Regions from separate parts of the Kosakonia sp. N21 genome, predicted to be linked through region 2. Evidence: predicted binding sites of a transcription regulator. Region 2 holds the regulator's gene; the other holds the start of a gene.

What was found. Region 2 encodes CRP, which controls carbon source genes, mostly activating them, when cyclic AMP is high. Its sites were predicted from a motif close to ATGTGANNNNNNTCACAT; they were not measured.
Positions count from the first base shown of each region.
Region 1: a site for CRP is predicted at 5,357-5,374, ahead of msrB (peptide-methionine (R)-S-oxide reductase MsrB). Genes of this name have one in related genera too.

Region 1 is NZ_JBOBHR010000005.1:345,910-362,099, forward strand. Features, by position in the region: gene ACQ3G7_RS14810 (isocitrate/isopropylmalate dehydrogenase family protein) at 1-856, opposite strand, end outside; gene otnK (3-oxo-tetronate kinase) at 1,176-2,432, shown strand; gene otnC (3-oxo-tetronate 4-phosphate decarboxylase) at 2,429-3,067, shown strand; gene ACQ3G7_RS14825 (SLC13 family permease) at 3,161-4,462, shown strand; gene ACQ3G7_RS14830 (YeaC family protein) at 4,510-4,785, opposite strand; gene msrB (peptide-methionine (R)-S-oxide reductase MsrB) at 4,825-5,238, opposite strand; gene gapA (glyceraldehyde-3-phosphate dehydrogenase) at 5,581-6,576, shown strand; gene ACQ3G7_RS14845 (D-hexose-6-phosphate mutarotase) at 6,652-7,536, shown strand; gene ACQ3G7_RS14850 (aldo/keto reductase) at 7,580-8,437, opposite strand; gene ACQ3G7_RS14855 (MipA/OmpV family protein) at 8,529-9,275, opposite strand; gene yeaG (protein kinase YeaG) at 9,707-11,641, shown strand; gene ACQ3G7_RS14865 (YeaH/YhbH family protein) at 11,708-12,991, shown strand; gene ACQ3G7_RS14870 (MFS transporter) at 13,420-14,625, opposite strand; gene ACQ3G7_RS14875 (alcohol dehydrogenase catalytic domain-containing protein) at 14,630-15,658, opposite strand; gene ACQ3G7_RS14880 (carboxymuconolactone decarboxylase family protein) at 15,685-16,190, opposite strand, start outside.
Region 2 is NZ_JBOBHR010000008.1:216,951-233,140, reverse strand. Features, by position in the region: gene mdcA (malonate decarboxylase subunit alpha) at 1-85, opposite strand, end outside; gene ACQ3G7_RS19400 (nicotinate phosphoribosyltransferase) at 288-1,778, opposite strand; gene prs (ribose-phosphate diphosphokinase) at 1,792-2,652, opposite strand; gene ACQ3G7_RS19390 (NUDIX hydrolase) at 2,849-3,571, shown strand; gene ACQ3G7_RS19385 (5-bromo-4-chloroindolyl phosphate hydrolysis family protein) at 3,609-4,589, opposite strand; gene ACQ3G7_RS19380 (toxic anion resistance protein) at 4,603-5,727, opposite strand; gene ACQ3G7_RS19375 (hydrolase) at 5,906-6,925, shown strand; gene ACQ3G7_RS19370 (YheU family protein) at 6,922-7,140, shown strand; gene ACQ3G7_RS19365 (phosphoribulokinase) at 7,196-8,065, shown strand; gene ACQ3G7_RS19360 (OsmC family protein) at 8,115-8,519, opposite strand; gene crp (cAMP-activated global transcriptional regulator CRP) at 8,857-9,489, shown strand; gene ACQ3G7_RS19350 (YccS/YhfK family putative transporter) at 9,538-11,616, shown strand; gene argD (bifunctional acetylornithine/succinyldiaminopimelate transaminase) at 11,613-12,833, opposite strand; gene pabA (aminodeoxychorismate synthase component 2) at 12,921-13,484, opposite strand; gene ACQ3G7_RS19335 (putative adenosine monophosphate-protein transferase Fic) at 13,516-14,118, opposite strand; gene ficA (FicA/YhfG family antitoxin) at 14,108-14,278, opposite strand; gene ppiA (peptidylprolyl isomerase A) at 14,382-14,954, opposite strand; gene ACQ3G7_RS19320 (cytosine deaminase) at 15,108-16,190, opposite strand, start outside.

The DNA.
Region 1 (16,190 bases), on a different contig from region 2:
TGTCGAGATTCTGAATGTCCGGTGCCGAACCGTGCTGAGCCTGCGCGCAACAGTGGGTATCGCTGGCCATGATCGAACCCGCCAGTCCCAGGCTGCCGGAGAGTTCGCTGGCAAGGTCGCTGATGATGTCGCCATAAAAGTTGGTGGCGACCAGCACGTCAAAACGTTCAGGATTACGCACCAGATGCGCGGTGGATGCATCCACCAGCAGATCGTCCAACTCCACTTCCGGGAACGCTTTGGCAACGTTGCGCACGCACTCAAGGAACAGTCCGTCGGTCATATGGAAGCTGTTCGCTTTGTGGATCGCTGTCACTTTTTTACGGCGCTGCATCGCCAGCTCAAATGCCTTGCGGGCAATACGCTCAGAACAGTGGCGCGTGATTTTACGCGTGGAGAGCGCCATGTCCGGGCTTGGCATCACCTCCCCCCAACCGCGCGTCATATTGCGGTCCGGGTAAAAGCCCTCGGTCGCCTCACGCATGATCACCAAATCCATCGACTTTCCTTCTTTCATGTTGGAAGGCAGGAAAGCGCGCGTGCGGGCCGGGCGAACGTTGGCGTAAAGATCAAGCCCGATGCGGAACCCGGCGGAAACGTTACGTCCCCCTTTTTCCGGCGCGGGATAATCGGCATGCGACTGCGTGCCCAGAATGATCCCATCGTAGGTTTTCGCTTTTTCAAGCGTCTCATCGCGTAGTGTGGTGCCGAACTTTTCCAGGCTCCTGAAGCCCACGTCATCATAATCAAAGGTAAACCCAAGGCCGCGTGCAGCATCCAGCGCCTTCAGCACCGTTACTGCGGAAGAGGTAATTTCCGGACCGATCCCATCACAAGGTAAAACCAAAATACGCATACAAACTCCAGTCTGCTGGTTAACTATTGATTGCATTTTTATATCAATAAATGCATTAACAGCAAATTGATGAAGATCACATTTTTAACACATCAACCTGTCGCCCCTGGATTTCCCCCCTCCGCCACACCGCCCTTCCATTTGTGTATTAACAGATATGACATTGCGGTAAGACGCGGAAAAGTTAGATAAAAGTTAAATACAGTCCTTCAATCGCAAGACTTTTTGTGATCTAAAACACATTTCAACTTATGAATATATTGCACTTATTATTCAATAAAAGCAGTATTGAGGTAAATTTCATCACCGGAAAAATGACATGATAAAGCTGGGCGTCATCGCAGATGACTTTACAGGAGCAACAGACATCGCCAGTTTTATGGCGGAAGCGGGTTGGCAGGTCATTCTGTTTAATGGCGTGCCGGCGGGAACCGTTCAGCCTGAAGAGGCCGACGCGATTGTTATCGCCTTAAAAAGCCGTTCTATTGCGCCAGAACAGGCGATCGAACAGGCCGTCGGGGCGGGAAAATGGTTACTGGAAACAGGCTGTCAACGGCTGTTTTTCAAATACTGTTCGACCTTTGATTCGACCGTAAACGGCAACATCGGACCGGTTACGGATGCGCTGATGAAACTCGTCAATGCCTCAATGACCGTCCTGTGCCCGGCCGTACCGGATAACGGGCGCACGATTGTGCATGGTCACTTGTTTGTTAAAGGCCAGCTACTGAACCAGAGCGGCATGGAGCACCATCCGGTGACGCCGATGGTGAAATCCTCCATTAAGACGCTAATGGAAGAGCAATCCGCCGGGCTGTGCGGCATTGTTCATCTGGATACCGTCAAAAACGCACCTGAAAATATTGCCCATCAACTGGAGCAACTGGCGTTCAACAAAAATAAGTACGTGGTTTTCGATGTTCTGGATAATCAGGATTTGTTGGTCGTCGCGCAAAAAACCCGTCATTTCCGGCTGGTCACCGGCGCTGCCGGGTTAGGCAACGCCATCGCCCGACTGGATGTGAGCGATCATCCGGTTAAGCAGAATGCGTTACCGGTACCGAAAACAGGCAAGGCAGTCATTCTGTCTGGCAGTTGTTCCTCCATGACCAATCAACAGGTCAATTTCTACTCGCAGCACGCAGATGCGCTGGCGCTGGACATTGAAAAGATCGTTAAAGACGAAGGCTATCTGCAGTTGGTCGCCGGGTGGGCTATCCGACATGCCGACAAGGGTTATGCGCCGTTGATCTACGCCACGCAACCACCACAGCTGATTGAGGTGATTCAGAAACACTATGGTGCCGCGCAGGTCAGCGAAAAAATTGAAGGTTTCTTTTCGCAGCTGGCGGACAGACTGCACCAGGAGGGATTCAGCAAATTTATCGTCGCCGGCGGCGAAACGTCCGGTGCGGTGACGCAGGGGCTTCACCTTACCGGAATGGTGATTGGTCATGCGGTTGCGCCAGGAGTGCCGTGGACAAAAAGCCGGGATGGCGATCTCTGGATCATTCTTAAATCCGGTAATTTCGGCACACCTGATTTTTTCTTAAAAGCTCAGGAGAGTTTTCAATGAGTGAGTATCAATTACGTAATGATTTAGTCCGTTACGCGCGCTCCCTGTATGCGCGTGGGTATAGCAGCGGTGGTGCGGGCAATATCAGCCTGAAACTGCCCGATGGGAACATATTGGCAACGCCGACCAATTCAAGTTTTGGCGACCTGGATGCAGACCAGTTGAGCAAGGTCACGATGACCGGGGAACTCATTTCCGGGCAGAAAGCGTCAAAAGAGATGTTAATGCATCTGGCGATGTACCGCCAGCGCCCCACTTGCGGGGGTATTGTGCATCTGCACTCGCCCTGGCTCACCGCATTGTCCTGCCTGAGCGATCTGAATGATGAAAACGCGCTACCGCCTATTACGCCGTATTATGTTATGCGCGTGGGGAAATTACCGGTGATCCCTTATATTCGCCCGGGTTCGCCCAAAATTGCCGACGAGGTAGAAAGATTAGCTGGCGAACATAACGCCATGTTACTGGCGAATCACGGGCCTATTATTTCCGGGAAAGATATTCGTGAAGCCTGTTTTAATGCTGAGGAACTGGAGGAAACAGCAAAACTCTATTTTATACTGAAACCACACGGCATGCGTACGCTTAGCGATGATAACGTTGCCGAACTTAATGCAACATTTGCGATGAAATAATCGCCCACTTTTAAAAAAAATAAACCAGAAAGTCTGCGTGCTAAGCCGCGCAGACCCGTACTCTACAATTCTAAAAACAGACAGGACAATAATATGTCTCTTATGCTTATCGTCGGCATTGTGATGTTCGGCGTTTTGACCTGGTGTTTATTAAAGAACACATTTCCTCCGGCCGTCCTTTTTATTATTCTGCCGACCCTTGCGGCAGTCGTATGCGGGTTCGGTTTTAAGGCGCTAAGTGAATACGTTGCCAGCGGCCTGAAGTCGGTGGTTGGCACTGCAACGCTGGTTGCTTTCAGCGCCATGTTCTTTACCCTGATGAAAGAAGCCGGGGTATTTGATGTTATTGTGCGATTCATTCTGCGCTTTGTCTCTGAATCCGTTTTTTCAGTATTGCTCGCAACGCTGATTATTTCCTCTATTTGTAGCCTTGATGGCAACGCTTATGCGACCCTGTTAGTAACGGTGCCTGCGCTGCTGCCGATCTATGAAAAGATGAACATCAGTAAAAAAACGCTGCTGCTGCTCATTACCGTTGGCGTCGGCGTGACCGGCATTACGCCATGGGGCGGTTCGTTAAATCGCGCAATCGCCGTGACCCATCTGAATATACTGGATGTGTATTACAATCTGCTGCCATTACAGGGGGTGTTATTCTTGCTGGGGGTGGTTTTATGTTGGTATATGGCAAAAGTGGAGGTCAAAAATAACGCGGGCATCGATCATGCGGCCTTCCTTGCGTTGCGCAATGATTTTCTGCTTAGTAAGAAAATACAGAATAAGTGGTTACTGCGCTTTAATTTCTCACTGGTGATCGCCACTATCGTAATACTTGTCGGTGGGTGGGTAGCGGGAAATTATCTGTTTATGATTGCCTTTTCGATTGCGACGGTGATTAATTTCCCGAACCCCAAAGATGCACAGCAAAAAATTAAAGATTACGCCCTCACTGTTTTCCCGATTATTGTTATCTTCCTGACCATTGGCGTGTTTGTGGGGATCTTACAAAATACCGGCATTATTACCACGCTGGTCACGTCGATGGCTGCGGTATTACCCGCCAGCCTGGGGCCGTATCTCTACCTGATGCTGGCGGCGTTTAGCGTGCCAATCGTAATATTAATCGGCTCAGATGCCTTTTATTTTGCGCTACTGCCGCTTGCTGTTGGGCTGGGGGAGACATTTCATGTTTCACCGATGCATGTCACCATCGCCATGCTGATTACCGAACAGATTGGGTTGCTGCTGAGCCCGGTCATACCCGCCACACATCTGGGGCTCAATCTGTTGTCTCTGCGGGTAGATGAGCACATCAGACATTCTATCTTCAAAGTGTGGACATTAAGCGTACTGGCGCTTATCGCGGCGATCGCCACGGGGATCATTCCTGTTTAAGCGTTGGTTTTGCCCCGCCTGACCTTTCCTGGCGGGGCACAGTGCGGTTATGACTTAAACGTCGCTATCGGTTTTGGCGCAATGCCAAAATCTTCTTTCAGTTGCTGCTTGCTCTTCATCACCATCTGCCCGTTAGTATCGATAGTCATGTGCTGCGCATCGGTGTTATTTCGCGCCTGCCACAGCATCACCAGTTGCAAGCTGTTCTCTTTTTGCTCCGGCGTCAACGCGACGCCATCCGGCCATTTGCCTAATTCTACGGCGGTCACCAGACGCTGATAGATCTCCGGTGTCATACTGTTAACGATTTGATCAACACTCATCCTGTTTAACTCCAATGGAATAATCGCTGAATCGATTTTTCAACCGCGTGTCTGGTCTCCATTTTCCTCATCGGTGAAGCTCAACGACGCGGAGTTGACGCAATAACGCTCACCGGTAGGTTGTGGGCCGTCCGGGAACACATGCCCGAGATGCGCGTCACATTTCCCGCAGCGAATTTCCACCCGCTGCATACCGTGAGAATAATCGTTGATATAGCGGATGGCCTCTTCGCTCACCGGTTCGAAAAAGCTCGGCCAACCGCAGCCGGAATCGTATTTGGTCTGAGAATGAAACAGCGCGGCATCGCACACCAGACAGTGATACACGCCGTCGCGTTTGTTATGCAGCAGACGCCCGGTAAACGGCGGCTCAGTGCCGTGATTTTGCGTCACATAAAACTGCATTTCCGTCAGATCTTTTTTCAGGTCGTTTTCAGAAGAATTATTCGCCATTTGCTCACATCTCACGCTAAAAACTCGACAACTTTTCAGCCCAATTCTAACAAAACATTAACACTCAGGTGTTAACTTTTGTTCTAAACTTAGCAGTTGCGTTAAAGCAGCCGGGGAATTGTGAGTAGCTTCACATTTTTATCCTGTCTGACCTTTAAAATTCCGGGCGGCGTCCCCATGTGTGGACATGCTCAAAGGAAGAGTGAGGCGAGTCAGTCGAACAAAGGTTATGCGGAGGATTGATTTGTCGCAATGATTGACACGATTCCGCTTGACGCTGCGTAAGGTTTTTGTAATTTTACAGCCAACCTTTTATTCACTAACAAATAGCTGGTGGAATATATGACTATCAAAGTAGGTATCAACGGTTTTGGCCGTATCGGTCGCATTGTTTTCCGTGCTGCTCAGGAACGTTCTGACATCGAAATCGTTGGTATCAACGATCTGTTGGACGCTGAATACATGGCGTACATGCTGAAATATGACTCCACTCACGGCCGTTTCAACGGTACCGTAGAAGTGAAAGACGGCCACCTGGTTGTTAACGGCAAAACCATCCGTGTTACTGCTGAGAAAGACCCGGCTAACCTGAAATGGAACGAAATCGGTGTTGACGTTGTTGCTGAAGCGACCGGTATCTTCCTGACCGACGAAACTGCACGTAAACACATCACCGCTGGCGCGAAAAAAGTTGTTCTGACTGGCCCGTCCAAAGACAACACTCCGATGTTCGTACGCGGTGCTAACTTCGAAACTTACGCTGGCCAGGACATCGTTTCCAACGCATCCTGCACCACCAACTGCCTGGCTCCGCTGGCAAAAGTTATCAACGACAACTTCGGTATCATCGAAGGTCTGATGACCACTGTTCACGCGACCACTGCAACCCAGAAAACCGTTGACGGCCCGTCTCACAAAGACTGGCGCGGCGGCCGCGGCGCAGCACAGAACATCATCCCGTCCTCTACCGGTGCTGCTAAAGCAGTAGGTAAAGTACTGCCGGAACTGAACGGCAAACTGACTGGTATGGCGTTCCGCGTTCCGACTCCGAACGTATCCGTTGTTGACCTGACCGTTCGTCTGGAAAAAGCAGCGTCCTACGAAGAAATCAAGAAAGCCATCAAAGCCGCTTCTGAAGGCGCGATGAAAGGCGTTCTGGGTTACACCGAAGACGACGTTGTTTCTACCGATTTCAACGGCGAAATCTGCACTTCCGTGTTCGATGCTAAAGCGGGTATCGCACTGAACGACAACTTCGTGAAACTGGTTTCCTGGTACGACAACGAAACTGGCTACTCCAACAAAGTTCTGGACCTGATCGCTCACATCTCCAAATAAGTTGAGATGAGAACATGATCTGAAAGAGCGACTTCGGTCGCTCTTTTTTTGTTTTGAAGACAGAGGATTGCGTTAATGATTAATAAAATTTTTGCACTTCCGGTAGTCGAACAAATTACCCCCGTTCTTTCCCGCCGCAAAATGGACGACCTGGATGTGATCGTCGTCGACCATCCGCAGGTAAAAGGCTCCTTCGCCCTGCAGGGCGCGCATCTGCTCTCCTGGAAACCGCAAGGTGAAGAAGAAGTGTTGTGGCTGAGCGGCAATACCCCGTTTAAAAAAGGCGTCGCGCTGCGTGGCGGCGTGCCGGTATGCTGGCCATGGTTTGGCCCGGCAAAAGAGCAAGGACTGCCTGCACACGGTTTTGCGCGTAATCTGCCATGGGTGCTGAAGGCCCATAACGAAGACGCTGCTGGCGTGGTGCTGACATTTGAACTGCAAAGCAGCGATGCCTCTCGCAAATTCTGGCCGCATGACTTCACGCTGTATGCCCGTTATAAGCTGGGCGCAACCTGTGAAATGGAGCTGGAAGCCCACGGTGAATTTGAAACCACGTCGGCCCTGCATACCTATTTCAACGTTGGCGATATCGCGGCGGTGAAAGTCAGCGGGCTGGGCGATCGCTTGATTGATAAAGTGAATGACGCAAAAGAAGATGTGCTGGCCGACGGTGTACAGACGTTCCCGGACCGTACCGATCGCGTCTATCTGAACGCAGAGGCCTGCAGCGTGATTCATGACGATGCGCTGAATCGCAAGATTGAAGTGATCCACAGCCACAATGCCAACGTGGTGGCATGGAACCCGGGTCCGGCGCTTTCCGCCAGCATGACTGACATGCCGGATGACGGCTACAAGACCTTCGTGTGCGTGGAATCGGTCAATGCGACCGTACCGCAGAAAACCACCGAAGAGAAACCGTCCCGCCTGGCACAGACCATTCGCGTGGTTAAACGTTAATCACTGCGCTTACCCTCTCCCGGCGGAGAGGGTAAAAAACGCGTTACACCACATCCAGCGGCGTTTTACGGTTTGGCGCCGGGAAGGCGTTATCCAGTCGGGACAGATCATCCGGACTCAACGTAATGCCCAGCGCCGCCGCATTTTCTTCCACGTGCGCAACGCTTGCCGCTTTCGGAATGGCGATCACGCCCTGATGACTGATAACCCACGCCAGCAAAATTTGCGCCGCACTTGCGCCATGCGCCCGGGCAATATCCTGCACCACGCGGTTTTCCAGCAGGCCGTCCCGCAGACGTCCCGCCTGCGCCAGCGGGCAATATGCCATTACCGGCATCCCTTGTTGCTGGCACCACGGCAGCAGATCGTATTCAATACCGCGCGATCCCAAATGATATAGCACCTGATCGGTGGCGCACGCGCTCCCTCCGGTCACGCGGGAAAGCTCCTGCATATCGCCATAGTCAAGATTGGAGACGCCCCAGCGGCGAATTTTCCCCTGCTGCATCAGCGTTTCCATCACGTCGACGGTTTCAGCCAGTGAATAGTTACCGCGCCAGTGCAGCAGATAGAGATCGAGATAATCGGTCTTCAGACGGCGCAAGCTGGCTTCGCATGCGGCAATGGCTTTCTTGCCACCGGCATTCCACGGGTAGACTTTGGAAACCAGAAAGACCTTGTCGCGCAGGCCGCCCTGTAATGCGTCGCCAACCACCTCTTCCGCCCCGCCGTCAGCATACATTTCCGCCGTATCAATAAGCGTCAGTCCCCGTTCGACGCCCGCACGCAGTGCATCCGCCTCGGACTTGCGCAGCCGCGCATTTTCGCCCATATACCAGGTTCCCTGGCCCACGGCGGGAAGAGTAACCTGACCTGTAAACGTGACGTTTTTCTCTGCCATACCATCCTCCTGCGATAAACGCACCAGCGTAAAGCAAAACAGGGCCACAGGCCCTGTTTTGATGCACAGATTGCACTGTTAAAGTGCACAATCAGAAACGGTAGGTCACCCCTGTGGATAACAGCCCCGCCCAGGACTTATCCACCATCGGGCTGTCTTTGATTTCATCAGACAGATGCGTGTAGCGCCCGGTACCGTACACGCTCCAGCTATCAGAGAGCCGGTAGCTCACGCTCAGCTCCAGATAAGGGCTCCAGCCATTGTCCGGATCGTAGCTGTTCAGACCGCTACGGCGCGCTTCGGCGCGGGAAACGCCGTAGTAATATTCATTCTGTTTGTCGCTCGCCCACTCCACGCCAATACCCGGCGTTAACGTCAGGTCGCCATTGGTGTAGCGATAGAGCCATGCCGCATCCCAAATGATACCGTTGCTGTTATCCAGTGTATCGCCGGCAAGCGTCGTGCGCAGGAAGCCGTATGGCGTATTGTGGATATAAGAGAGCCCCGCCATGACCGTGGCTTTACGGCTGTCCAGCTGGCGCAATTGATTGTTATCGCTGTCTTTCGGCTTGAAGCGCCACGGGGAGTAAAACGCGGTGATGGAGAGTTTGTCGGCGTCGTCATTCCACAGGTAATAACCCCCGCCCAAACCACGGAACCAGAAATTATCACTCTCATAGGTGATAACGGGGACCGGGAGAACCTCTCTGTCGTACTGTTTATACGGGGATTCAACAACACCGACCCCCGCGCCAAGAGAAAAGGTATTTTCTGAGTTAGCCGCAAATGCGGTGCTTGCAGTCAGCACACCCAGTGCCAGGAGTTTGATTTTGGTCACAGTCCTTCCTTTCCGTAGTCAAATAATTGCGCGAGAAGTTTAACCGCGCTGCACATCGACCCCAAATTTTTTTACCTAATCATTACAAAACTAAACCCATTACTCTGCGGTCATTAAATGACAGGCAGCTTGCAATTATATGACCGGCATAAGACGCCGCCACTTGACGCTTATCTCAAAAGCAGTTTTTTTTGGATGAGTTATTGATATGTCATTGAAATTGTTTTTTGACGGCATGCAAGTTTTGCAAAGCCATCTACGCTTAATTTAAGAAGACGTTTTACCTGACACGCACCTGGTTAATGACTGGCAACCTGGCATAAGGGTTGCTGTATGACATTCAGCGTCGTTCAGTTAACGCTTCCGGGAGCCTCTACTACTCATATGAACGGCTCTTAACCTGTGCTAAAAAAACGAAAGGACGGCATGCCATGAATATATTCGATCACTATCGCCAGCGCTATGAAGCTGCCAAGGACGAAGAGTTCACACTGCAGGAGTTTCTTGCAATATGTAAGCAAGATCGCAGTGCCTATGCTAACGCGGCAGAGAGGCTATTGATGGCCATTGGTGAGCCAGTGATGGTTGACACTGCCCAGGAGCCACGGCTTTCCCGTCTCTTTTCGAACCGGGTCATTGGACGCTACCCGGCGTTTGAAGAGTTCTATGGAATGGAAGAAGCCATTGAACAGATCGTTTCTTACCTCAAGCATGCTGCACAGGGACTGGAAGAGAAGAAACAGATCCTTTATTTACTTGGCCCGGTGGGTGGGGGTAAATCGTCACTGGCTGAACGCCTGAAATCGCTGATGCAGCGTGTGCCCATTTACGTGCTGAGCGCAAATGGCGAGCGCAGCCCGGTCAACGACCATCCTCTGTGCCTGTTTAACCCCCAGGAAGACGCGCAGATCCTGGAAAAAGAGTACAACGTTCCACGGCGCTATCTCGGCACCATCATGTCGCCGTGGGCGGCAAAACGCCTGCATGACTTCGGTGGCGATATCAGTAAATTCCGGGTAGTTAAAGTATGGCCGTCGGTTCTGGAGCAGATAGCGATTGCGAAAACGGAACCCGGTGACGAAAACAACCAGGATATTTCGGCGCTGGTGGGTAAAGTGGACATCCGCAAACTGGAAAACCACGCGCAAAACGATCCTGATGCCTACGGTTACTCCGGCGCACTGTGCCGCGCCAACCAGGGGATCATGGAATTCGTCGAAATGTTTAAAGCGCCCATCAAGGTGCTGCACCCGCTGCTGACCGCCACGCAGGAGGGGAACTATAACGGGACCGAAGGGATTTCCGCCCTGCCCTTTAACGGCATCATTCTTGCCCACTCGAACGAATCAGAATGGGTGCAGTTCCGTAACAACAAAAACAATGAGGCGTTCCTCGACCGTGTTTACATCGTCAAAGTGCCTTATTGCCTGCGTATCTCGGAAGAGATCAAAATTTACGAAAAACTGCTTAATCACAGTGAGCTGTCCCACGCGCCTTGCGCGCCGGGCACTCTGGAAACACTGGCGCGCTTCTCGATTCTGTCGCGTTTGAAAGAGCCGGAAAACTCCAGCGTTTACTCAAAAATGCGCGTCTATGATGGTGAAAGCCTGAAAGACACCGACCCGAAAGCGAAGTCTTACCAGGAGTACCGCGACTACGCCGGGGTGGATGAAGGGATGAACGGTCTGTCGACGCGTTTCGCCTTTAAAATCCTCTCCCGCGTCTTCAACTTCGACCATGTTGAAGTGGCGGCGAACCCGGTGCACCTGTTCTATGTGCTGGAACAGCAAATCGAGCGCGAACAGTTCCCGCAAGAGCTGGCGGAACGTTACCTGGAGTTCCTGAAAGGCTATCTGATCCCGAAATACGCCGAGTTCATCGGCAAAGAGATCCAGACGGCGTACCTGGAGTCCTATTCCGAATACGGGCAGAACATCTTTGATCGTTATGTCACCTATGCGGACTTCTGGATCCAGGATCAGGAGTACCGCGATCCGGATACCGGTCAGCTCTTTGACCGTGAAGCACTGAACGCGGAACTGGAAAAAATCGAGAAGCCCGCCGGGATCAGCAACCCGAAAGACTTCCGTAATGAAATCGTCAACTTCGTGCTGCGCGCCCGTGCCAATAACAGCGGCCGCAACCCGAACTGGACCAGTTACGAAAAACTGCGCACGGTTATCGAGAAAAAAATGTTCTCGAACACCGAAGAGCTGTTGCCGGTGATTTCGTTCAACGCCAAAACCTCAACCGACGAGCAGAAAAAACATGACGACTTTGTCGATCGTATGATGGAGAAAGGCTACACCCGTAAGCAGGTTCGCCTGCTGTGCGAATGGTATCTGCGTGTACGTAAATCATCATAACAACGCACAGGCCGCGTCACGGGCGCGGCCTGGCAGCAAAGTTGGCATACGCAGCGGGAGGGAACTATGACCTGGTTCATTGACCGGCGTCTGAACGGCAAAAATAAAAGCACGGTTAACCGCCAGCGATTTTTACGCCGTTATAAAGCGCAAATAAAACAGTCGATTTCCGAGGCGATCAACAAGCGCTCGGTGACCGACGTGGAGAACGGCGAATCCGTCTCCATCCCGACAGAGGATATCAGCGAACCGATGTTTCATCAGGGGCGCGGTGGTTTGCGCCATCGTGTGCATCCGGGTAACGATCATTTTGTTCAAAACGACCGTATCGAACGCCCGCAGGGCGGCGGTGGCGGTGGTGGCAGCGGTCAGGGTGAAGCCAGCCAGGACGGTGAAGGACAAGATGAATTCGTTTTCCAGATCTCCAAAGATGAGTACCTCGATTTGCTGTTTGAGGATCTGGCACTGCCGAACCTGAAAAAAAACCAGCAACGGCAGCTCAATGAATTTAAAACCCACCGTGCCGGCTACACCGCCAACGGTGTACCGGCGAATATCAGCGTGGTGCGTTCGCTACAGAACTCGCTCGCCCGCCGCACGGCCATGACGGCCGGTAAACGCCGCGAACTGCGAGAACTGGAAGAGAGTCTGGATACGGTTGCCAAAAGCGAACCTGTGCAACTGCTTGAAGAGGAGCGATTACGCAAAGAGATTGCGGAACTGCGCGCGAAGATCGAGCGTGTGCCGTTTATCGATACCTTTGACTTACGCTACAAAAATTACGAAAAACGCCCTGAGCCCTCCAGCCAGGCCGTCATGTTCTGCCTGATGGACGTGTCCGGATCCATGGATCAGGCCACCAAAGATATGGCCAAGCGTTTCTATATTCTGCTCTATCTGTTCCTGAGCCGGACGTATAAAAACGTTGAAGTGGTCTATATCCGCCACCACACGCAGGCGAAAGAAGTGGATGAGCACGAGTTCTTCTACTCACAGGAAACCGGCGGCACGATTGTCTCCAGCGCCCTGAAGTTGATGGATGAAGTGGTCAAAGATCGTTACGACCCGGCGCAGTGGAATATCTATGCGGCGCAGGCGTCTGACGGTGATAACTGGGCGGATGACTCGCCGCTGTGTCACGAAATCCTGGCGAAGAAAATTCTGCCTGTGGTGCGTTACTACAGCTATATCGAGATCACTCGCCGTGCGCACCAGACGCTATGGCGCGAGTACGAACATCTGCAAACGATGTTCGATAACTTCGCCATCCAGCATATCCGTGATCAGGAAGATATTTATCCGGTGTTCCGCGAGTTGTTCCACAAACAGAGCGCCAATTCTGGTAGCTAGTCTATATAAATCAGCCAGTTAATCCTATTTTCCTGGCTGATTTCCTTCATTTTGAATGTTAAAAATGTCGAATAAGATCAGAAGCTTATGTCTGGTTTTTGGGAATGATTTTCCGATAGAGACAAGGGATTTAAAATCAGTCGAGTTATCTCACATACGCAACGAGTTAGTTTGACTTTTCATCATACCCGCTCAAAAAACTCACCCGGTCATTCAACGACTTGCTGTTCCTTACTGCTGAATATTACGAAGGTTTCTGAGTTAAATTGTGGTGCAGCAACGTCCGCTATGAGCGAGGAGCAGACGTTGATTAGATTATGGAGCTAGTGAACATCGAGAAATATACCCAAAATCATGCTCGTTGATTTTGGGCTTTAGATACTTTTCACATCAACATAACCCGCTTCCAGGCAGCAGATAAAATTGCGTCAGAAGCTTAATTTATCCTGCTTCTTTGCCTGCAACTCCTTAACAATACCTAAAAAGGCAAGCCCGACGGGAAAAAGAGATCCCCACAGGACGGCGTTCCAGCCGTAGAGACTGAGCAGGGCTCCTGAAGAAAATGACCCTACAATCATCACCCCAAACACGACAAAATCGTTCAGGGACTGGACCTGGGTTTTCTCTTCGGGACGGTGATATTCAATGATCTTCGCCGATGCGCCGGTGAAACCAAAATTCCAGCCAAGACCCAGCAAAATCAGCGACAACCAGTAGTGAATAATATCAGTGCCACCGAGTCCGGCCAGGACAGAGCATGCCGTGATAAGCAGGCCCGCAGCGGCGATACGCATGGCGCCAAAGCGGTTAATTAATTTGCCGGTGAAAAAGCCCGGACCGTACATGGCAATAACATGCCACTGGATACCGAGATTGGACGCCTGCTGAGAAATACCGTGCATGTGCATCGAGAGTGGTGCTGCCGTCATCAGGAAGTTCATCACCATATAGGTTACCGCACCGCTGAATACGGTTCTGGCAAACCCTGGCTGTCGGACAATCTCGCGCAAAGGTCGTCCACCCGTTTTTACTGCGCTGGCAGGTTCTGTGGTTTTCACGCCTTTAAGAATGAACGCTGATATAACGGCCACGAGCGCCTGGGCGGTGAACGTGACGGCAAAGGTATGAGGCGGCCAGAGGTGCATCGTTCCGGAAACCAGCATGGGGCCAATCACACCGGCAATCACTCCGCCTCCCATCACAAGCGACAGGGCCCGGGCCCGACGTTCGGGCGTAACGCCGTCCGTTGCGGCAAAACGAAAGCTGAGCGCGGCCGCCGCATAGGCACCGCCAAGAAAAGCAGCAATGCAGAATAACAGGAATGAGCCTACAACGACGGCCAGGGCAGCAGTCAGGCCGGTAATAACCCCTGCGCCGGTGCCGACCATAAAGGCGGCTTTCCGGCCTTCTTTTCGCGCCAGTGAACCTAACGGCAGAATACAGGCTGCCATCCCCAGAACAAACATGGTAATGGGCAGTGTGGCCAGCGAACTGGCTGGCGCAATGGCGTTACCCACAATTGCCCCTGTAGCATAAAAAACCACAGAGTTAGCGCCGGCGAGAGCCTGTGCGGCAGACAGGCGGATGATATTATTTTTCTGGTCTGCAACAGGCAGGAAATGTTCAGCGGGCATGTGATTAATTATCCTGATTCATGGTGAGCACTATCCGGTATCGCGCCTGACCCTGCTTAAGTCGGTTGAGCGCCTCATTTGCCCTTTCAAAGGGCAGCAACTCTGTGACAGGCAACGTCTGAAAGAGGTGGCTGAACTGCAGCGCGCGCTCGGTTTGCGCCGGTGTGCTGACGAAAGACCCTGTCAGGGTCCGTTCAGCGCCGATCATCATACCCGGCATGATCTGCAGCGGCGTTTGTCCGGTACCCAGCAGGATCGCTTTTCCCCGAGGGGCCAGGTCGGACAGAAGGGCTGATACCGTTTCTGAAGCCGGTGCCGTTGCCATAATAAAATCCACACCGCCGTCTTTTTTCAGGCGTTCTGATGCGTTTTCCTTAAGTGTATCGATGTAGCGATGCGCACCCAGCTCAATGGCCGCGCGTTCTTTTTCGCTACCCCGTGCCACCACCGTAACGTCAAACCCCATTTTACGGGCGTATTGAACGGCCATATGGCCAAGGCCACCCATTCCGAGAATCGCCACTCTGTCGCCCGCCCTGGCGCCAGAATTACGCAGCGCGTTGAAGGTTGCGGTACCGGCGCAGAGGATCGGCGCGGCATGTACGGAAGAGAGTGCGGAGGGGATGGCTATCAGCGCGGTGTGCCGCATGACGACGTACTCTGCGTAGCCGCCATCGCAGCTGAGTCCAGGCGTAAGCTGGTTTTCACAAAGATGAAAAAGCCCACTGCGGCAGGGGTTGCAGTGCTGACAGTACCCCCCCAGACGTCCGACGCCTACCCGCTGACCGGTTTGCCAGATATCGGGTACCCTATTCCCCTTCCGGGCAATAAACCCGACAATTTCATGTCCTGGTATACGGCCGGGCTGGCCCGCCTGCGGCGCTTTTTCCGCGTCCCGGAGATCGGCACCGCATACGCCGCATGCTTCAATTCTGATGAGTACCTCATCCGGGCCGGGAGCGGGTACCGGCCGCTCTGTCATTTCCAGCACCCCGGGGGCGACGATCTGCATAGCGCGATATTTTTTATTCATAAATTGCACCGGAAAAACTAGGGGTATCAGATGGCAAGGGCGACGAGAAAACGGGATACCATGTTATAGGCGGCGACAGTGGCAACCGCTTCCACGGTCTCTTTTTCACCTAACAAGCTTTTCAGCGCCCCGATGACGTTCTCCTCAACCACGACGTTCCGGGTGGACTGGTCCGTAAGATGTATCAGCAACGTTTCGGTGTCATTAAAGATGTGTGGTGCGGAGGATAACCGCAGGGCTTCGGCTTTTTCAGCAGTGCCGCCTGCATCCAGATAGGCAGGGTAGTGCACGTTCCATTCAAATTCTGCTTTATTCAGGAGCGCAACGCGCAGCATGATCAGTTCCCGGTATTCAAGGCTGAGTGAAAATTCCTGACGTACCCGTACCATCAGTTCGTTCCAGCCCGTGGCCAGGGGAGCACTCTTCAGTAATACCCGGTCAATACCTATCAGTTTTCCACCGGGCCGACGGGCCTTTATCGCGTTGAGAAGATAGCCGTCAACGGGCTCTTCATCCTGCCAGGGAGTTACTC
Region 2 (16,190 bases):
CCTGCACAGGAACGGACGCCAGGCGGCGCTGTTTCTCGCTGCGCCGCGTGTTCCATACCCGTGCTGGCGTTTGCCCAGATAACATTATTAACCTCCTGATTCAGCTCATCATTTTGATTTGCTTAACACTGAACTCAGTGTGCGCTCTGGTGATAAAGGCATCAATTAAGGAGGTCGTTAAATCATTAGCCTGAGAGTAATAATCAAAGAAACAATCTGTGATGTGGATCAGTTTCAGCGGCGGGAAAAAGATCTATGGCGGCACAGAATGCGCCGCCATGAAGAGATTAGCGCTGGCTGGCCAGACGCTGGCGGATCTGTTCGAAATGTTCAGACAGGTAGAGCTTGCCATCCAGGAAGCGGGTTTTCAGTTCACCGCCTTGCTCCTGCTCCCAGCTCTGCTCGTCATGCAGTTGCAGTTCGCCCTGCGCGTCACGCTCTACCCGCAATAACCCACGTGCCGAACGTTTCAGGCCGTTATCGGTTTTCGGCTCTTTAAAAATCATCCGCCCTTCGCCGTTTACCGCTCCCCAGGTGGCTTTCATGGCAAAACCGAAGGTATCGCGGGTGTTGTACTGATAAGTAAAAGAACCTACGCCGAACACCACATTCGAACTGGCAAACCCTTTAGCCTCCAGACGACGCAGGATCTCATTGGCGCGCGCCAGGGTAATGGAGTCGCCGTAAATCAGACCAACGTGCGGATCCAGCACTTTGTAGCCTTTGTCGTTGATCGTGCCGCCAAAAATGTCCCACAGCACTTCGACAGAGCCTTTCTCTTCCGGGCTGCGTTCGGGACGGGTGTCGTCATCCGCGCCAGTACCGCAGAGGATCTCCACCGGGTCGCCGCTGTCCGGACGGAACACTACACGACCTTCGCGACCAAGAATGATCTGTTTCAGCTCGCGGGTATATTCCGTCAGAACGCGCCAGTAGTCCCAGGTATCAGAGACAATCGACACAAATCCCTGCGGGTAGATGTCGGCAATCAGGCGACGGAACGTTTCAATTTCATGGTCATGTTCCCCCATACACATCACGCTGTGCTCGGTGGCCGGAATGCTGGCGCCAATGAAGTATGCTTCACCGCCAGTGTAGTGATCGCGGGCATACAGCAGCGACGGGATGCTGTCGGTCCCTTTAAAACTCAGCAGGTGACCTGCCCCGGCCTGCGCAGTGTCGTGCAGGCCCGCCATACCGCGGAATGAGAAGTCATGACACTGGAAATCCAGGTGTGATAAATCCGTACAGGTTTTTGCCGCCCACTGTTCACAAATCTTACGGTAGTGGTGCGCAATGGTGGCATTGGTGGAGGCTTTCCACAGTTCGGCGGAGAGCACCGTTTCCAGGTAGTTCACCAGCCAGAAAAACTCATCGCGGGTGTTAGTGATGGTGAGAACCGGCACTTTCATCGGGACTTTGCTGCCTTCATCCAGCGACTTAATGTGCAATGGCAGATAACCCAAACGATGCAGCGCGCGAATGTGATCCACCGCCACGGCATCCCTGCCGAGATAGCTGTCCATCACCTGTTTGTATTCGTTCACCACGTCCTCTTCCGGGCGGGCAAAAAAGCCGTCGTTAAACAGATCGACCATAAACCATTGCAGGAACCCCTGCAGGCCAAAGAACACCAGTTTGCCGTCTGCCACCGGCGACTGGAAAAAGCGGTCGCTGCGCGGGGTAAAGTTGGAGTACACCTGCGTTGTCCCCTGCGGATACTGCACGCGGTGCGACACTTTGTAACCGTCGATAGCCAGGATTGGATTGATATTCATGGTGTTATCTCCCTTAAGCGCGAAAAATGGTGTCAATGTCGATCAGTTCAACCCGCGGCTCAGCAAGCTCAGGCGAGGCGTAGGACGTGGTGGTGTAAATGGCGTCGATACCGTTGTTGAGCAGGTTCTCCACACCTTTGGAGAAGACGCCGTGCGTAACATACAGACTGACGCTGCGGGCACCCGCATCGCGCAGTACCTGAGCCGAGCCAATAAACGTGCCGCCTGCATCGCAGAGGTCATCAACAATCAGCAGGTCTTTTCCTGCCACATCGCCAGAGACCAGCGCAAACCCGGTCAGATTACCGGTCGCCACATCGCGCGCCTTCGTCAGAATGGCGTACGTCTGCGCGCCGCTGGCTTTCGCCACGTTGTGGATTTTCTTCAGGGCGCCCGCATCCGGCGCCACCAGCATCAGTTCGCCCTGACGGATGGCGCGGCGCAGCGTTTCGCTCTGTAACAGGCAGGTTTCCTGAGCAATAGCGACACAGTGATGAATGGCTGCGGCGGCGGCATCGCTGTGCGGATCGAGGATAAACACTTTGTCGAAATTCAGCGTGTTCAGCTGGTTAGCGAAGACTTTCAGCGCAAAGCTGTCGCCTGCCACCATATGCCGGTCCTGACGCGCCCATGGCAGCCAGGCCAGTTCCAGATGGCTGATGTTGATATCTGCAACATGGCGTACCGCCTCGACCAACTGCGCCAGCAGCATAAAATCGTTCATATCCCGCATGGCGGCCATACGGATACGCATAACGCGGGCGAAGGATGGCAGCGTACCGGTGACTTTCAGCCATACTGCACCATCCGGAAAAACGCCGTGCGTAACATCAACCTGCTGATTATCCATAAACAACGCAATTCTGCTCGCCATCATTCACCTCACATTTATTTAATTATGTCCCTTGGACACTTTTAATATTGTCTATAAGACACTATTGATGCAAGCGTTTTTTGTATGCACCACGCAGAAAGAAGATAACAGGCTGAAAAATAACAGATTAAAAGTTAACTTGCCGCACTTCGGCAGGCTGATAAACTTGGGACGTGTGAAATTAAGCGAGTAAACGATGATCAGCGAAGCAGAGTATCTGGACTCTTATGATGCCAGCCGTTTTCCTTCACCTTTGGTGACGGTCGACAGTGTGTTGTTTACCCTGCATCAGCAGGTGCTTTGCGTGTTGTTGGTTGAGCGCGCCAGCCAGCCGCAACAAGGCCGCTGGGGGTTACCTGGTGGTTTTATTGATATGGCGAAGGACGATTCCACCCGCGCCACGGCGCTGCGTAAACTGACCGAGAAAACCGGCGTCTCTCCCTCCTGGCTTGAACAACTGGATACCTTCTCCGGCCCGCAGCGCGACCCGCGCGGCTGGAGCCTGACCGTTGCCTGGTTTGCCCTGATCTCGTGGGTTTCTTGCGCACCGCACATTGCCAGCGTCAGCAATGCCAAATGGGTGCCGGTCAGCGAACTTGACCAGTATGAGCTGGCTTTCGATCATCGGGATATCATTCAGGCGGCTCAGCACCGGCTACGGCAGAAAACCATGTACTCGCTGCTGCCGGTTTACTGTCTGCCGGAAACATTCACGCAGACGCAACTCCAGGAGGCGACCGAGATTATTCTTGGCCAGCCCATCCAGCGTAAGAGTCTGATCCGCCGTTTTGAAGCGTCCGGCATGTTTGAAGAGACCGGGGAAAGCGTGGCGACCGGGGCGCGAAAAGCGCGGCTGTGGCGGCGCAAACCGGATGTGGATATCCACCTGTTTTCGCGCAATTTACTGGCGGATGGCTAATGTCTGCACCCGCAATCGCGCAGGTGCAGATACCCGATCACTTCACATAGCCGTCTGTTTTAAGAAGTTTGTCCAGCGTTTTGAGTTCAGAATTGAGATCATCAGCGTCGTTTTCCAGCAGCGCCTGGTGTTGCTGATGAAACGCGCTTCTTAAGCGTCGCATCATCTCCAGTTGCTCTTCTACCGACTTTTGCCGCTGTTGGTCGTCGAGCAATTGTTCCGAAAGGGTCTGCCCCTGGGTGACAATCATTTCAACACCGGGCAGATACCGGTCTAAAAAACGCCGCCCCGGCACTTCATCCCTTTTGTCTGTTTCCATGCATTGCAGGATCTGGCGCGCTGACGCAGTAATCTGCGCCAGTTCAGCCAGTAGCGGAGCGGGCAGCCCTCTCTTTTTTTCCAGGCTCGCGATGCGCTGCGCCAGCAACTGATCCGCTTCGGCGGCTGTTTGTTGCGCTTTTTCGGCTTCCGCAAGAATCGCCAGTTGGACTTCACGTTTCCGCGCGGCAATCTTCAGTGACCACGCATACAGGAGATAGCCGACAAAGAGCAACGCGAAGAATGCAAGGTAGACGGGATGCGCACTGTATTCATAGACCTGCCGGTACATCGATATAGACATAATCATTAAAAATACATACAGCACATGGATGTTGCTAAGCCGTCCCCAGCCCCGATAGAGATGCACGAGCATCGCCATCATTCCCGCCCAAAATGGCAGCGCGATGGCATCTCCCACAAAAAGCCAGAAAAGGCCGGCCAACGCCCCCACAACCAGCGCAATGCGATCAAAGAACAGCGTGCGACCCAGCAGAATAAAACAAAACCAGTTCACCACCGCGAAGCAGGCTGCGAGTCCCCCCACATCTTTCCCCAATTCGGTATCCACCTGCGTGGCGAAACGGGCTGAGTAGGCGGAATATAACAAGCCCGCGACAAACATCAGTATCCGGGCGGTGATACGGTTCAAACGGTTGCTGTAATAGGCATCCAGCGAGTGTGTAATTTTCTCGAGCATGGTCTCTTCCTGCTTACTGCTGACCCGCCGTTCCGCTGGCGATGGAGGCCAGACGGGTGCGCAGCTCGTTTTCCATTGTGAGGAGCTCTTTTTCTACTTCAGCCCGGCGTTGACGCGCGTCAGTCGCAATTTTCACCGACTCTTCAATGGTGCTCAGCAACCGCGACTGCACATCGCGCAGGGTGTCGATATCCACCACTGACCGCTCCACCTCACGCGCCGTTTCCAGCGTGCCGGTTTGCAGCATTTCCGCATTGCGGCGCAGTAAATCATTGGTGGTATCCGCCACCTCTTTTTGCAGTTTCGCCGCCTGACGCTGGGTTTGCAGCGACATGGCCAGCGCTATCTGGCTTTTCCATACCGGAATGGTGGAAAGAATGCTGCTCTGGATCTTTTCCGCCAGTGACTGGCTGTTGCTCTGCATCAGGCGAATTTGCGGGGCGGACTGCATCGCAATCGTGCGCGATACCATCAAATCATGCAGGCGACGCTCAAAGCGCTGAATGCCTTCCAGCAGATCGCGCACGCGCTGCGCATTCATCGGGTCCGATGCAGCCTGCGCCTGCAACGCGGGCAGTTCGTTCTGTTTTACCTGCTCCAGCTTTTGCTTACCGGCAATAATGTGCAGCGTAATTTGCTGAAAAACCTCGCGGTTACGCTCAAAGAGGGTCTCAAGCACCGAAATATTACGCAGCAGATCAACCATCGCGTCATTCAGCTTTGCGGTAATGCTTTCCACCTGCTGAGACAGCGTCTGGTACTCCAGCAGCGTGCGCTCAATGCGGTTAAACAGCGATCCCAGCAGCGGCAGCGAGGCGAGAAAGCCCGGTTTTTGCTCAAAGGCGCTGATATCCACCCCTTTGATTTTTTGCAGTAGCTCGGTCAGTTGCGTACCGATAATGCCCGCATCTTTTGCCCGCACTTCCTGCATCAGGGAGTCGGAGAACTGCGAGATGCTGTTCATGGTTTTTGCGCCGAAGCCCAACGAAAACGCCGGGTCGTTAATATTGATCTCTTCGACAATATGCTGGATTTGCGCGTGATCCGCCGGGGTTAAATGTTCACTGCCGGGCAGGTCATTCATCGACTGGTTTACTTGCTGCGGTGCTGCGAGGTCAAGCGAGGTATTTTCCGTCATCCAATACGTCCTCAATGGGTAAATGGCAGACAGCAGTAATCTTATGTAATCGCTGGTTTTCTTGAGTCTTTATAAGGCTGTCTGTAAAGGCTAATACGTTACAACAGCAGCAAAGTATTAAACAGCCCAATTGTTAGCAAGTATAATAACCGTCTATTAACTTAAATTTTTTATTAAGATGGCAGATATTACACCGGCAAATTTCCTTGAAAATCAGGGAGACGCGCACAACTTTCATCCGATGCCGGGTGCGCGCAATCCGCATCTACAAACGATGCTGCCACGTCTTTTACGTCGTCGCCTGCAGTTTGAGCCGTGGTGGCAGCGCCTTGAACTGCCGGATGGCGATTTTGTTGATCTCGCCTGGAGTGAAGAACCGTATCAGGCGCGGCATAAACCGCGTTTGGTGGTGTTTCATGGTCTTGAAGGCAGCCTGCACAGCCCTTACGCCCACGGTCTGGTTCATGCCGCCAGGCAGCGCGGCTGGCTGGGCGTGGTGATGCATTTCCGTGGCTGTAGCGGCATCCCTAATCGTCTCAACCGCATCTATCACTCGGGTGAAACCGAAGATGGCACCTGGTTTTTGCACTGGCTGCGCCAGACGTTCGGCGCAGCGCCGACGGCGGCAGTCGGTTACTCTCTGGGCGGCAACATGCTCGGCTGCCTGCTGGCGAAAGCCGATGACAACCTGCCGGTCGATGCGGCGGTGATTGTGTCAGCGCCGCTGGTGCTGGAAGCGTGCAGCTACCACATGGATAAAGGGTTCTCCCGCGTTTATCAGCGCTACCTGCTGAACTTGCTGAAAGCCAACGCTGCGCGGAAATTACGCGCTTACCCAGGCTCGCTACCGTTAACGCTGTCGGCACTGCGCAAAGTGCGTCGCATCCGCGAGTTTGACGATCTGATCACCGCGAAAATCCACGGCTTTGCCGACGCGCTGGACTACTATCGCCGCTGTAGCGCAATGCCGGTATTGCCGGATATTCGCAAACCGACGCTGATCATTCACGCCAAAGACGATCCGTTTATGGATCATAACGTGATCCCGGATGCCGGGCATTTGCCAGCGAACATTGAGTATCAATTGACCGAACACGGGGGTCATGTCGGTTTTGTCGGCGGAACGTTACGCCACCCGGAAATGTGGCTTGAAACGCGCATTCCGGACTGGCTGTCCGCATATCTGGAGTCCAAATGATCATTCCCTGGCAAGATATCGCAACCGAAACGCTGGATAATCTCATTGAGAGCTTTGTCTTGCGTGAAGGCACCGATTATGGTGAACATGAACGTTCGCTTGAACAAAAGGTCGCCGACGTTAAACGGCAACTGCAACGCGGTGAAGCCGTGCTGGTGTGGTCTGAACTGCACGAGACGGTAAATATTATGCCGCGCGGGCAGTTCCGGGACTAACAGGGTGCAAGGCGGCTGGCTATACTGAAAACAATCGTTGATTCAGGGAGTTGCTATGTCCGCCAAACACCCGGTTATTGCCGTCACCGGTTCCAGCGGTGCGGGAACCACCACCACCAGCCTCGCCTTCCGTAAAATCTTCGCCCAGCTTGGTATGCAGGCCGCCGAGGTGGAAGGCGACAGTTTTCATCGCTATACCCGTCCGGAAATGGATATGGCGATCCGTAAAGCCCGCGATCTTGGGCGGCATATCAGCTACTTTGGCCCGGAAGCGAATGATTTTGGGCTGCTGGAGCAAACCTTTCGCGAATATGGTCAGACCGGCAAAGGTCAGGCGCGAAAATATCTCCATACCTACGATGAAGCCGTGCCGTGGAATCAGGTGCCGGGTACGTTTACCCCCTGGCAACCGTTGCCTGAACCCACAGATGTACTGTTTTACGAAGGGCTGCACGGCGGTGTTGTGACGCCGCAGCATGATGTGTCGCGCTATGTGGATTTGCTGGTCGGTGTGGTGCCGATTGTTAACCTGGAGTGGATCCAAAAGCTGGTGCGCGATACCAGCGAACGCGGGCATTCCCGTGAAGCGGTAATGGATTCCGTCGTGCGCTCAATGGAAGACTATATCAACTTCATCACCCCGCAATTTTCCCGCACCCATATTAACTTCCAGCGCGTCCCGACCGTCGATACCTCAAACCCGTTTGCGGCAAAAGGCATTCCCTCGCTGGATGAGAGTTTTGTGGTGATCCATTTCCGTAATCTGGAAGGGATTGATTACCCGTGGCTACTGGCCATGTTGCAGGGTTCGTTTATTTCCCATATGGACACGCTGGTAGTGCCGGGCGGTAAGATGGGGCTGGCGATGGAGCTGATTATGACGCCGCTGGTGCAACGGCTGATGGAAGGGAAAAAGATCAAATAGCGGTCGGCGTATAATGCCCGGTACGCCTGACGCTACCGGGCATCGTCCATCAGGCTTCGATGACTTCGTAGGAATGGGTGATGTTCACCGCTTTTTCCAGCATCAATGCCACAGAGCAGTACTTCTCCGCCGACAGATCCACAGCACGAGACACCGCCGCGTCTTTCAGATCGCTACCGGTGACGATAAAGTGCAGGTTGATATGCGTAAACAGACGCGGCGCTTCTTCACGACGTTCCGACGTCAGTTTCACTTCGCAGTTCGTCACGTTATGACGCCCTTTTTGCAGGATTGAAACCACGTCGATCGCGCTGCATCCGCCTGCAGCCATCAGCACCATTTCCATCGGGCTTGGCGCTTTGTCGCCTGAGTTGCCGTCCATCAGGATTTGGTGGCCCGATGCGGACTCACCGAGGAACGTTAACCCTTCCACCCATTTCACACGAGCCTGCATTTTAATTTACTCCGGAGTTGCAATTTTCTTTACAGATTACGCGTACATAACAAAAGTCGCAACGGAAGGCGACCTGCGTCATGCTGAAGCGAGACACCAGGAGACATGCGGTAAAAGCTATGCTAAAACAATCTGGATGCTACAGAGATACATTGACATTACGCATGTACGCAAAGGACATCATACATTAGAGACCGCAGATGACGCTGACGGTCCACTTCCAGGGATTTTGGAAGCGAAGACACGAAGTCGAATGATAGCGTGTATAGATTGCAACCCCAGAAGCAGGGTGCACATCCTGTGTCTGGAGACAGCTTATAACAGAGGATAATCGCGCATGGTGCTTGGCAAACCGCAAACAGACCCGACTCTCGAATGGTTCTTGTCTCATTGCCACATTCATAAGTACCCGTCGAAGAGCACGCTGATTCACCAGGGTGAAAAAGCAGAAACGCTGTATTACATCGTTAAAGGCTCAGTGGCAGTGCTGATCAAGGATGAGGAAGGGAAAGAGATGATCCTCTCCTACCTGAATCAGGGAGATTTTATCGGTGAACTGGGGCTGTTCGAAGAAGGTCAGGAGCGCAGTGCATGGGTACGCGCTAAGACCGCATGTGAAGTGGCCGAAATCTCCTACAAAAAATTCCGTCAGTTGATCCAGGTTAACCCGGACATTCTGATGCGTCTCTCCTCGCAAATGGCGCGCCGCCTGCAGGTAACGTCGGAGAAAGTTGGTAACCTCGCATTCCTGGACGTAACAGGCCGTATCGCACAAACGCTGTTGAACCTGGCGAAACAGCCGGATGCCATGACCCACCCGGACGGCATGCAAATTAAAATTACCCGTCAGGAAATTGGTCAGATCGTCGGTTGTTCCCGTGAAACAGTGGGCCGTATTCTGAAAATGCTGGAAGATCAGAACCTGATCTCCGCCCACGGTAAAACCATCGTGGTTTACGGAACACGTTAATCCGCAAAACGGCGCGTTGGTCATCCGGCGCGCCGTTTTTGTTTCCCCATGTGGCGCAGGCTGATTTATCACCCCGAAATCAACTATGCACTGCGACAAACGCTGGTGTTATGTTTGCCCGTGGCCATCGGGTTAATCGTCGGCCATCTCCAACAAGGCCTGCTGTTTTCTCTGGTTCCTGCCTGTTGCAACATTGCCGGTCTTGATACCCCGCATAAGCGCTTCTTTAAACGTTTGATTATTGGCGGCTCGTTGTTCGCCGGATGCAGTCTTGCCGTGCAGCTTCTGCTGGCCGAAGCGCTGCCTCTGCCGCTGATTTTTACCGTCCTCACCTTACTGCTCGGCGTGACTGCCGAGATCAGTGCACTGCACGGGCGCTTGCTGCCTGCGTCGTTGATAGCCGCGATCTTCACGCTGAGCCTTGCGGGCAGTATGCCAGTGTGGGAGCCGCTGCTGATTTATGCGCTGGGTACGCTCTGGTACGGCGCGTTTAACTGGTTCTGGTTCTGGATGTGGCGGGAACAACCGCTGCGCGAATCGCTCAGCCTGCTCTACCGGCAACTGGCTGATTATTGCGAAGCCAAATACAGCCTGCTGACGCAGCATGCCGATCCGGAAAAAGCCTTGCCACCGCTGCTTGCGCGCCAACAAAAAGCGGTGGATATGATCAGTACCTGCTATCAGCAACTGCATATGCTGGCGGCCAATCAACACAATGACTACAAACGCCTGCTGCGCGTCTTCCAGGTTGCGCTGGATTTACAGGAACATATTTCTGTCAGCCTGCACCAGCCGGAAGAGGTGCAAAAACTGGTGGAACAGACCCATGCTGAACAGGTGATCCGCTGGAATGCGCAAACCGTCGCCGCCCGCCTGCGCGTCCTGGCGGATGACATCCTCTATCACCGCTATCCGACACGTTTCACAATGGACAAGCAAATTGGCGCGCTGGAAAAAATCGCCCGCCAGCACCCGGAAAACCCGGTCGGACAGTTTTGCGCCTGGCACTTTAGCCGTATCGCCCGCGTGCTGCGAACCCAGCGTCCACTCTATCTGCGCGATTTGATGGCCGAAAAACAGCGCCGTCTGCCGCTTATTCCGGCGCTCAGAAGCTATTTATCATTGAAATCCGCGGCGTTGCGTAATGCCGCGCGTATCAGCGTGATGCTCAGTATCGCCAGCCTGATGGGCAGTGCGCTGCATTTGCCGAAGCCGTACTGGATCATGATGACCATCATGTTTGTGACGCAAAACGGCTATGGCGCAACACGGGTGCGTATTGTGCACCGGGCGGCCGGCACGCTCGCCGGGCTGATGATTGCCGGGATTGCCCTGCACTTTCACGTACCGCTTGGTTTTACGCTGGCGGCAATGCTGCTGATCACCCTGATAAGCTATCTGATTATCCGTAAGAACTACGGCTGGGCGATGGTCGGCTTTACCATTACCGCCGTGTATACCCTGCAACTGCTGACGCTCAACGGCGAGGAGTTTATCGTCGCCAGACTGATCGATACCCTGCTCGGCTGCCTGATTGCCTTCGGCGGCATGGTCTGGCTATGGCCGCAATGGCAAAGCGGCCTGTTGCGGCAGAACGCCCACGACGCGCTGGAAACCGATCAGGAGGCTATTCGCCTGATCCTCAGCGATAGTCCGCAGCCTACCCCGCTGGCCTGGCAACGGATGCGCGTCAACCAGGCGCACAATGCGCTGTTCAACTCACTGAATCAGGCCATGCTGGAGCCGGGGTTCAATACCCGCTATCTGGAGGACATGAAGCTTTGGGTGACGCACAGCCAGTTTATCGTTGAGCATATCAACGCCATGACCACCCTCGCGCGCGAACACACCATGCTGACGCCGGATCTGGCGCAACGCTATCTGCAATCCTGTGAAATTGCACTGCAACGCTGCCAGCAGCGACTGGAGTATGACGGGCCGGGCGAGTCGGGGGATGTGAATATTCTGGAGGCGCCGGAGACATTGACCCACGGGCCGATGAGCACTCTGGAGCAACATCTACAGCGGGTGCTCGGGCATCTGAACACCATGCACACCATTTCGTCGGTGGCATGGCGTCAGCGCCCGCATCATGGCATCTGGCTGGCCCGCAGACTGCGGGGTTAGCCGTTGATCACTTTTGCCACTGCAGCGGCAAAGCGATTCATCCCTTCGTTAATGTCTTGCACGTCTATCACCAGCGAGGGCGCAAAGCGCATCACATCCGGGCCGGCATTCAGCACCATTACGCCCGCATCGGCCGCCGCGTAGAGGAAATCACGGGCGCGGCCTTTAAACTCTGCTTTTAACTCTGCGCCAATCAACAGCCCCATACCGCGAATGTCGCTGAACAGGTCGAATTTCTCGCCGATTTGCTGCAAATGTTTAACGAACAGCTGGCGTTTTTCATTCACTCCGCTCAGCACGTCTGGCGTATTGATAATATCAAACGCCGTCCCGGCAACGGCGCAGGCCAGCGGGTTGCCGCCGTACGTCGAACCGTGTGAACCGGCATGGAACGCGCTGGCAATCTCATGCGTGGTCAGCATGGCGCTGATGGGGAAACCGCCGCCCAGTGCTTTCGCGCTGGTGAGAATGTCCGGCGTGACGCCATAGTGCATATAAGCAAACAGCTCACCACAACGCCCCATACCGCACTGGACTTCATCAAACACCAGCAACGCATCGTGCTGATCGCACAGTTCACGCAAGCCTTTAAGAAACGCCGGCGTTGCCGCGGTGACGCCGCCTTCACCCTGAATCGGCTCAACCACCACCGCACAGGTGTGATCGTCCATCACTGCTTTTACCGCATGCAGATCGTTAAACGGGACATGGATAATGTCTGCCGGTTTCGGACCAAAGCCGTCGGAGTACTTCGGCTGACCACCCACGCTCACAGTGAACAGCGAACGGCCATGGAAGGCATGATGGAACGCGATGATTTTGGTTTTATACGGGCTGTGACGCGTAGATGCATAAAAACGCGCCAGCTTAAATGCGGTTTCGTTGGCTTCAGTACCGGAGTTCATGAACACCACGCGCTCGGCAAACGTGGCGTCAATCAGTTTCCGCGCCAGGCGAAGTGCCGGTTCGTTAGTGAACACATTGCTGGTATGCCACAGGGTTTCCCCCTGCGTTTTCAGCGTTTCCACCAGCGCCGGATGGCAATGACCTAACGCCGTGACGGCAATACCACCTGCAAAATCAACATACTCTTTACCCTGCTGATCCCACACACGGCTGCCTTTTCCCTTCACCGGGATAAACTCGGCTGGTGCGTAAATTGGCAGAATAACGTCATCGAATGTTGCGCGCGTAATTGCGTCTTGCTGAGTTGCCATGTCATGCCCACCTATTAATATGCAGCATTGATTATGAAAATATAATCACGAAATATGCATAAAAAATCACTGCATGGCAACCACAAATCACCGGATGAGGAAGTTTTTCAGTAGCTGATGCCCTTGCTCGCTCAGGATGCTTTCCGGGTGAAACTGCACCCCTTCCAGATCCCACTGTCGGTGACGGATCCCCATAATTTCCCCGCTTTCACTCCACGCCGTGACCACAAAGTCGCCGGATAACGTAAGCGGATCGATAACCAGTGAATGGTAACGCGTGACGGTTAATGGATTATTAAGGCCGGTGAACACCCCGCTGCCATCATGGCTGATTGGCGAGGTTTTGCCGTGCATCACTTTTGCCGCACGCACGATCGTTGCGCCAAATGCCTGCGCGATCGCCTGATGCCCAAGACAGACACCAAGAAGGGGACATTTTCCGGCGTAATGGCGGATCACGTCTAACGAAATACCGGACTCATCCGGCGTGCAGGGGCCGGGTGAGATAACGATTTTTTGCGGTGCCAGCGCAGCGATATCCGCCAGTCCTATCTCATCATTACGTCTGACCTCTACGCTTGCCCCTAATTCGCAGAAATATTGATACAGGTTCCAGGTAAAAGAGTCGTAATTGTCGATAAGCAGGATCATGGTGGCCTCTGTGGTAGCAAACCGCGCTAGTTTACTCGCTTTCGCTGGCTTCGCTTACTACTTTGCTGAAGATCGCGCAGAGCGGCGCTAAATCCCCCATTGCTCCGGCCTGGTTCGCCGCCCCCCAGCGCGCAGGGTCGGCTTCCCGCCAGTCAAGAGAGAAACCGGCGTGCAGCGCCAGCTGTTCAAAGAAAATACGCTGCGCAATGCCATTACCAAGGCGGAACGGATGCAGCATATTGATTTCACAGTAGTAGTGGGCCAGACGTGCGACAAACTCCGCCTTTTCCAGGCCGCACAGCCACTCTTCATTTTCCAGTTGCTGCATCAGCGCATTGCCCTCTTTTTCGATGTACCCGAAATGGCAAAAGCGTGTATCGCCCTGATAGATATCGACCTCACGAAACCGCCCGGCCCAGTCAAATACATCCTGATAGAGGTGATGATGGATAGCGCACAAATGCGGCAAACCGCGCGCAAGCGGACCAAGCCCCAGCGTCGCTGCACGTAAGGCCGTCAATTCATACGCAGCCTGTTCCAGCCGTTGCGCTTGCCGGATGCTTAACACATTGCGCATCACGTTCAAACCGGGGTAGAGATAGGGATCGCGCCCGTCGCCAAATTTATCGCTCATAGTGCCTCCTGAGTTCATCAAGACGCGCATTCGCTTCGGCGGGGGTGAGCGTCACCAGAGGCGTGTCAACACCCTCCAGACGCCTGCTGGCCTGGAAATTGGCGTTGCGCTGCTGCTCCCAGAGACGGGATTTTTGCCTGTCGGTGAGTTTTTTGGTCATAGCGCCTCCCTGTTTCACACAGTTGCCACAAGTATAAGCAGCAATTTTGCGTTACGCAGAGCGCGCGAAGCGGCACGGGCCGGTTGACCCGTGCGGAAGAGACTTACGGCAGTACTTTCGCGGAAAGGATAACTATCGGTTTTGACGGGACATTCTGGTAAGGACCGAAGTCATGCGTCTGTACCTGAGAAATCTTATCGGCGACATCCATGCCTTTCACAACTTTACCGAAGACCGCATAGCCGAAATCGCGCTGGCCATGATCGAGGAAGGCATTATCCGCAACGTTGATAAAGAACTGGCTGGTGGCGCTGTCTTTATCTGCCGTACGCGCCATCGCAATGGTACCGCGGGTATTACGTAAACCGTTGTCGGCTTCGTTTTTGATCGGCGGGTTAGGCTGCTTTTGCTGCATCTGCTCGTTGAAGCCCCCGCCCTGAACCATAAACCCCGGGATCACACGGTGAAACGTCGTGTTGTTGTAAAAACCGTTGTTCACATAATCAAGGAAGTTTTTCACCGACACAGGGGCTTTCTGGTTGTTCAGCTCCAGTTCGATATTACCTGCAGAGGTGGTGAGCAGAACATGGGGGTCGCCTTTTGCGGCGAACGCAGCAGAGGAGAGACCGGAAAGCACAAAAACAGCCGCAACAGCCGCCAGAGTCGATTTAACCATTAGGTTTCCTTAACGAAGAGCAGTAAAGAAAGCGAGTGGCTTGATTCTAAAGAGCAGTCAGCCAGCAGGCCAGCCTTTTACTCAATTTTACGTATTTGGAAACATATGTAACACCAGGCAGCGCTTTGCAAAAGCATACCGCCTGGTGAATCGCTATTTTTGTGCGTTATGACGGCTGAACACCACCTCTTCACCGCCATTATCTGTCTGCACCCAGGTTTGCGCTGGTTGCGTAGTGGCAATCACCCGCCCCTGACGAATCGACCAGCGTACCGACGCCTGGCAACGCACGGCGTCAAAACCGCTTTCCACCGGTAAAATAATCATATTTGCCGGATTGCCCGGAACAATGCCGTACTCTGTCAGACCAAAGGTGCGGGCGCTGTTATGGGTGATTAAGCGCAGCCCCTCATCAATTTGCTGATAGCCCATAAGCTGACAAACATGCAGTCCCATATGCAATACCTGCAACATATTGCCCGTGCCCAGCGGATACCAGGGATCGAACACGTCATCGTGACCGAAGCAGACATTAATGCCCGCCGCCAGCAGCTCTTTTACCCGCGTAATGCCCCGACGTTTGGGATAATCGTCAAAGCGCCCCTGCAAATGAATATTGACCAGCGGATTGGCGACAAAGTTAATGCCGGAGAGTTTTAACAAGCGGAACAAACGGGAAGTATAAGCCCCATTATAGGAGTGCATGGCAGTGGTATGGCTGGCGGTCACACGCGGGCCAATACCCATTTTTAACGCCAGCGCCGCGACCGTTTCCACAAAGCGCGACTGCTCATCATCAATTTCATCACAGTGGATATCCAGCGGGCGATCATACTTCTGCGCCAGCGCAAAGGCGATGTGCAGCGATTCGACGCCATACTCACGGGTAAATTCAAAATGCGGGATCGCCCCCACCACATCCGCACCTAACCGGAGCGCTTCTTCCAGTAACGCTGCGCCATTGGGGTAGGAGAGGATCCCTTCCTGGGGAAAAGCGACGATTTGCAAGGTTATCCATGGCGCCACTTCGGCTTTCACTTCCAACATTGCTTTTAATGCCGTCAAGGAAGGATCGGAAACATCAACATGGGTGCGTACATACTGCACGCCGTTGGCCATTTGCCATTTCAGGGTTTGCCACGCGCGGCGCTTCACATCCTCATGGCTGAGCAACGCCTTGCGCTCGGCCCAGCGTTCAATGCCTTCAAACAGCGTACCGGATTGATTCCAGTTCGG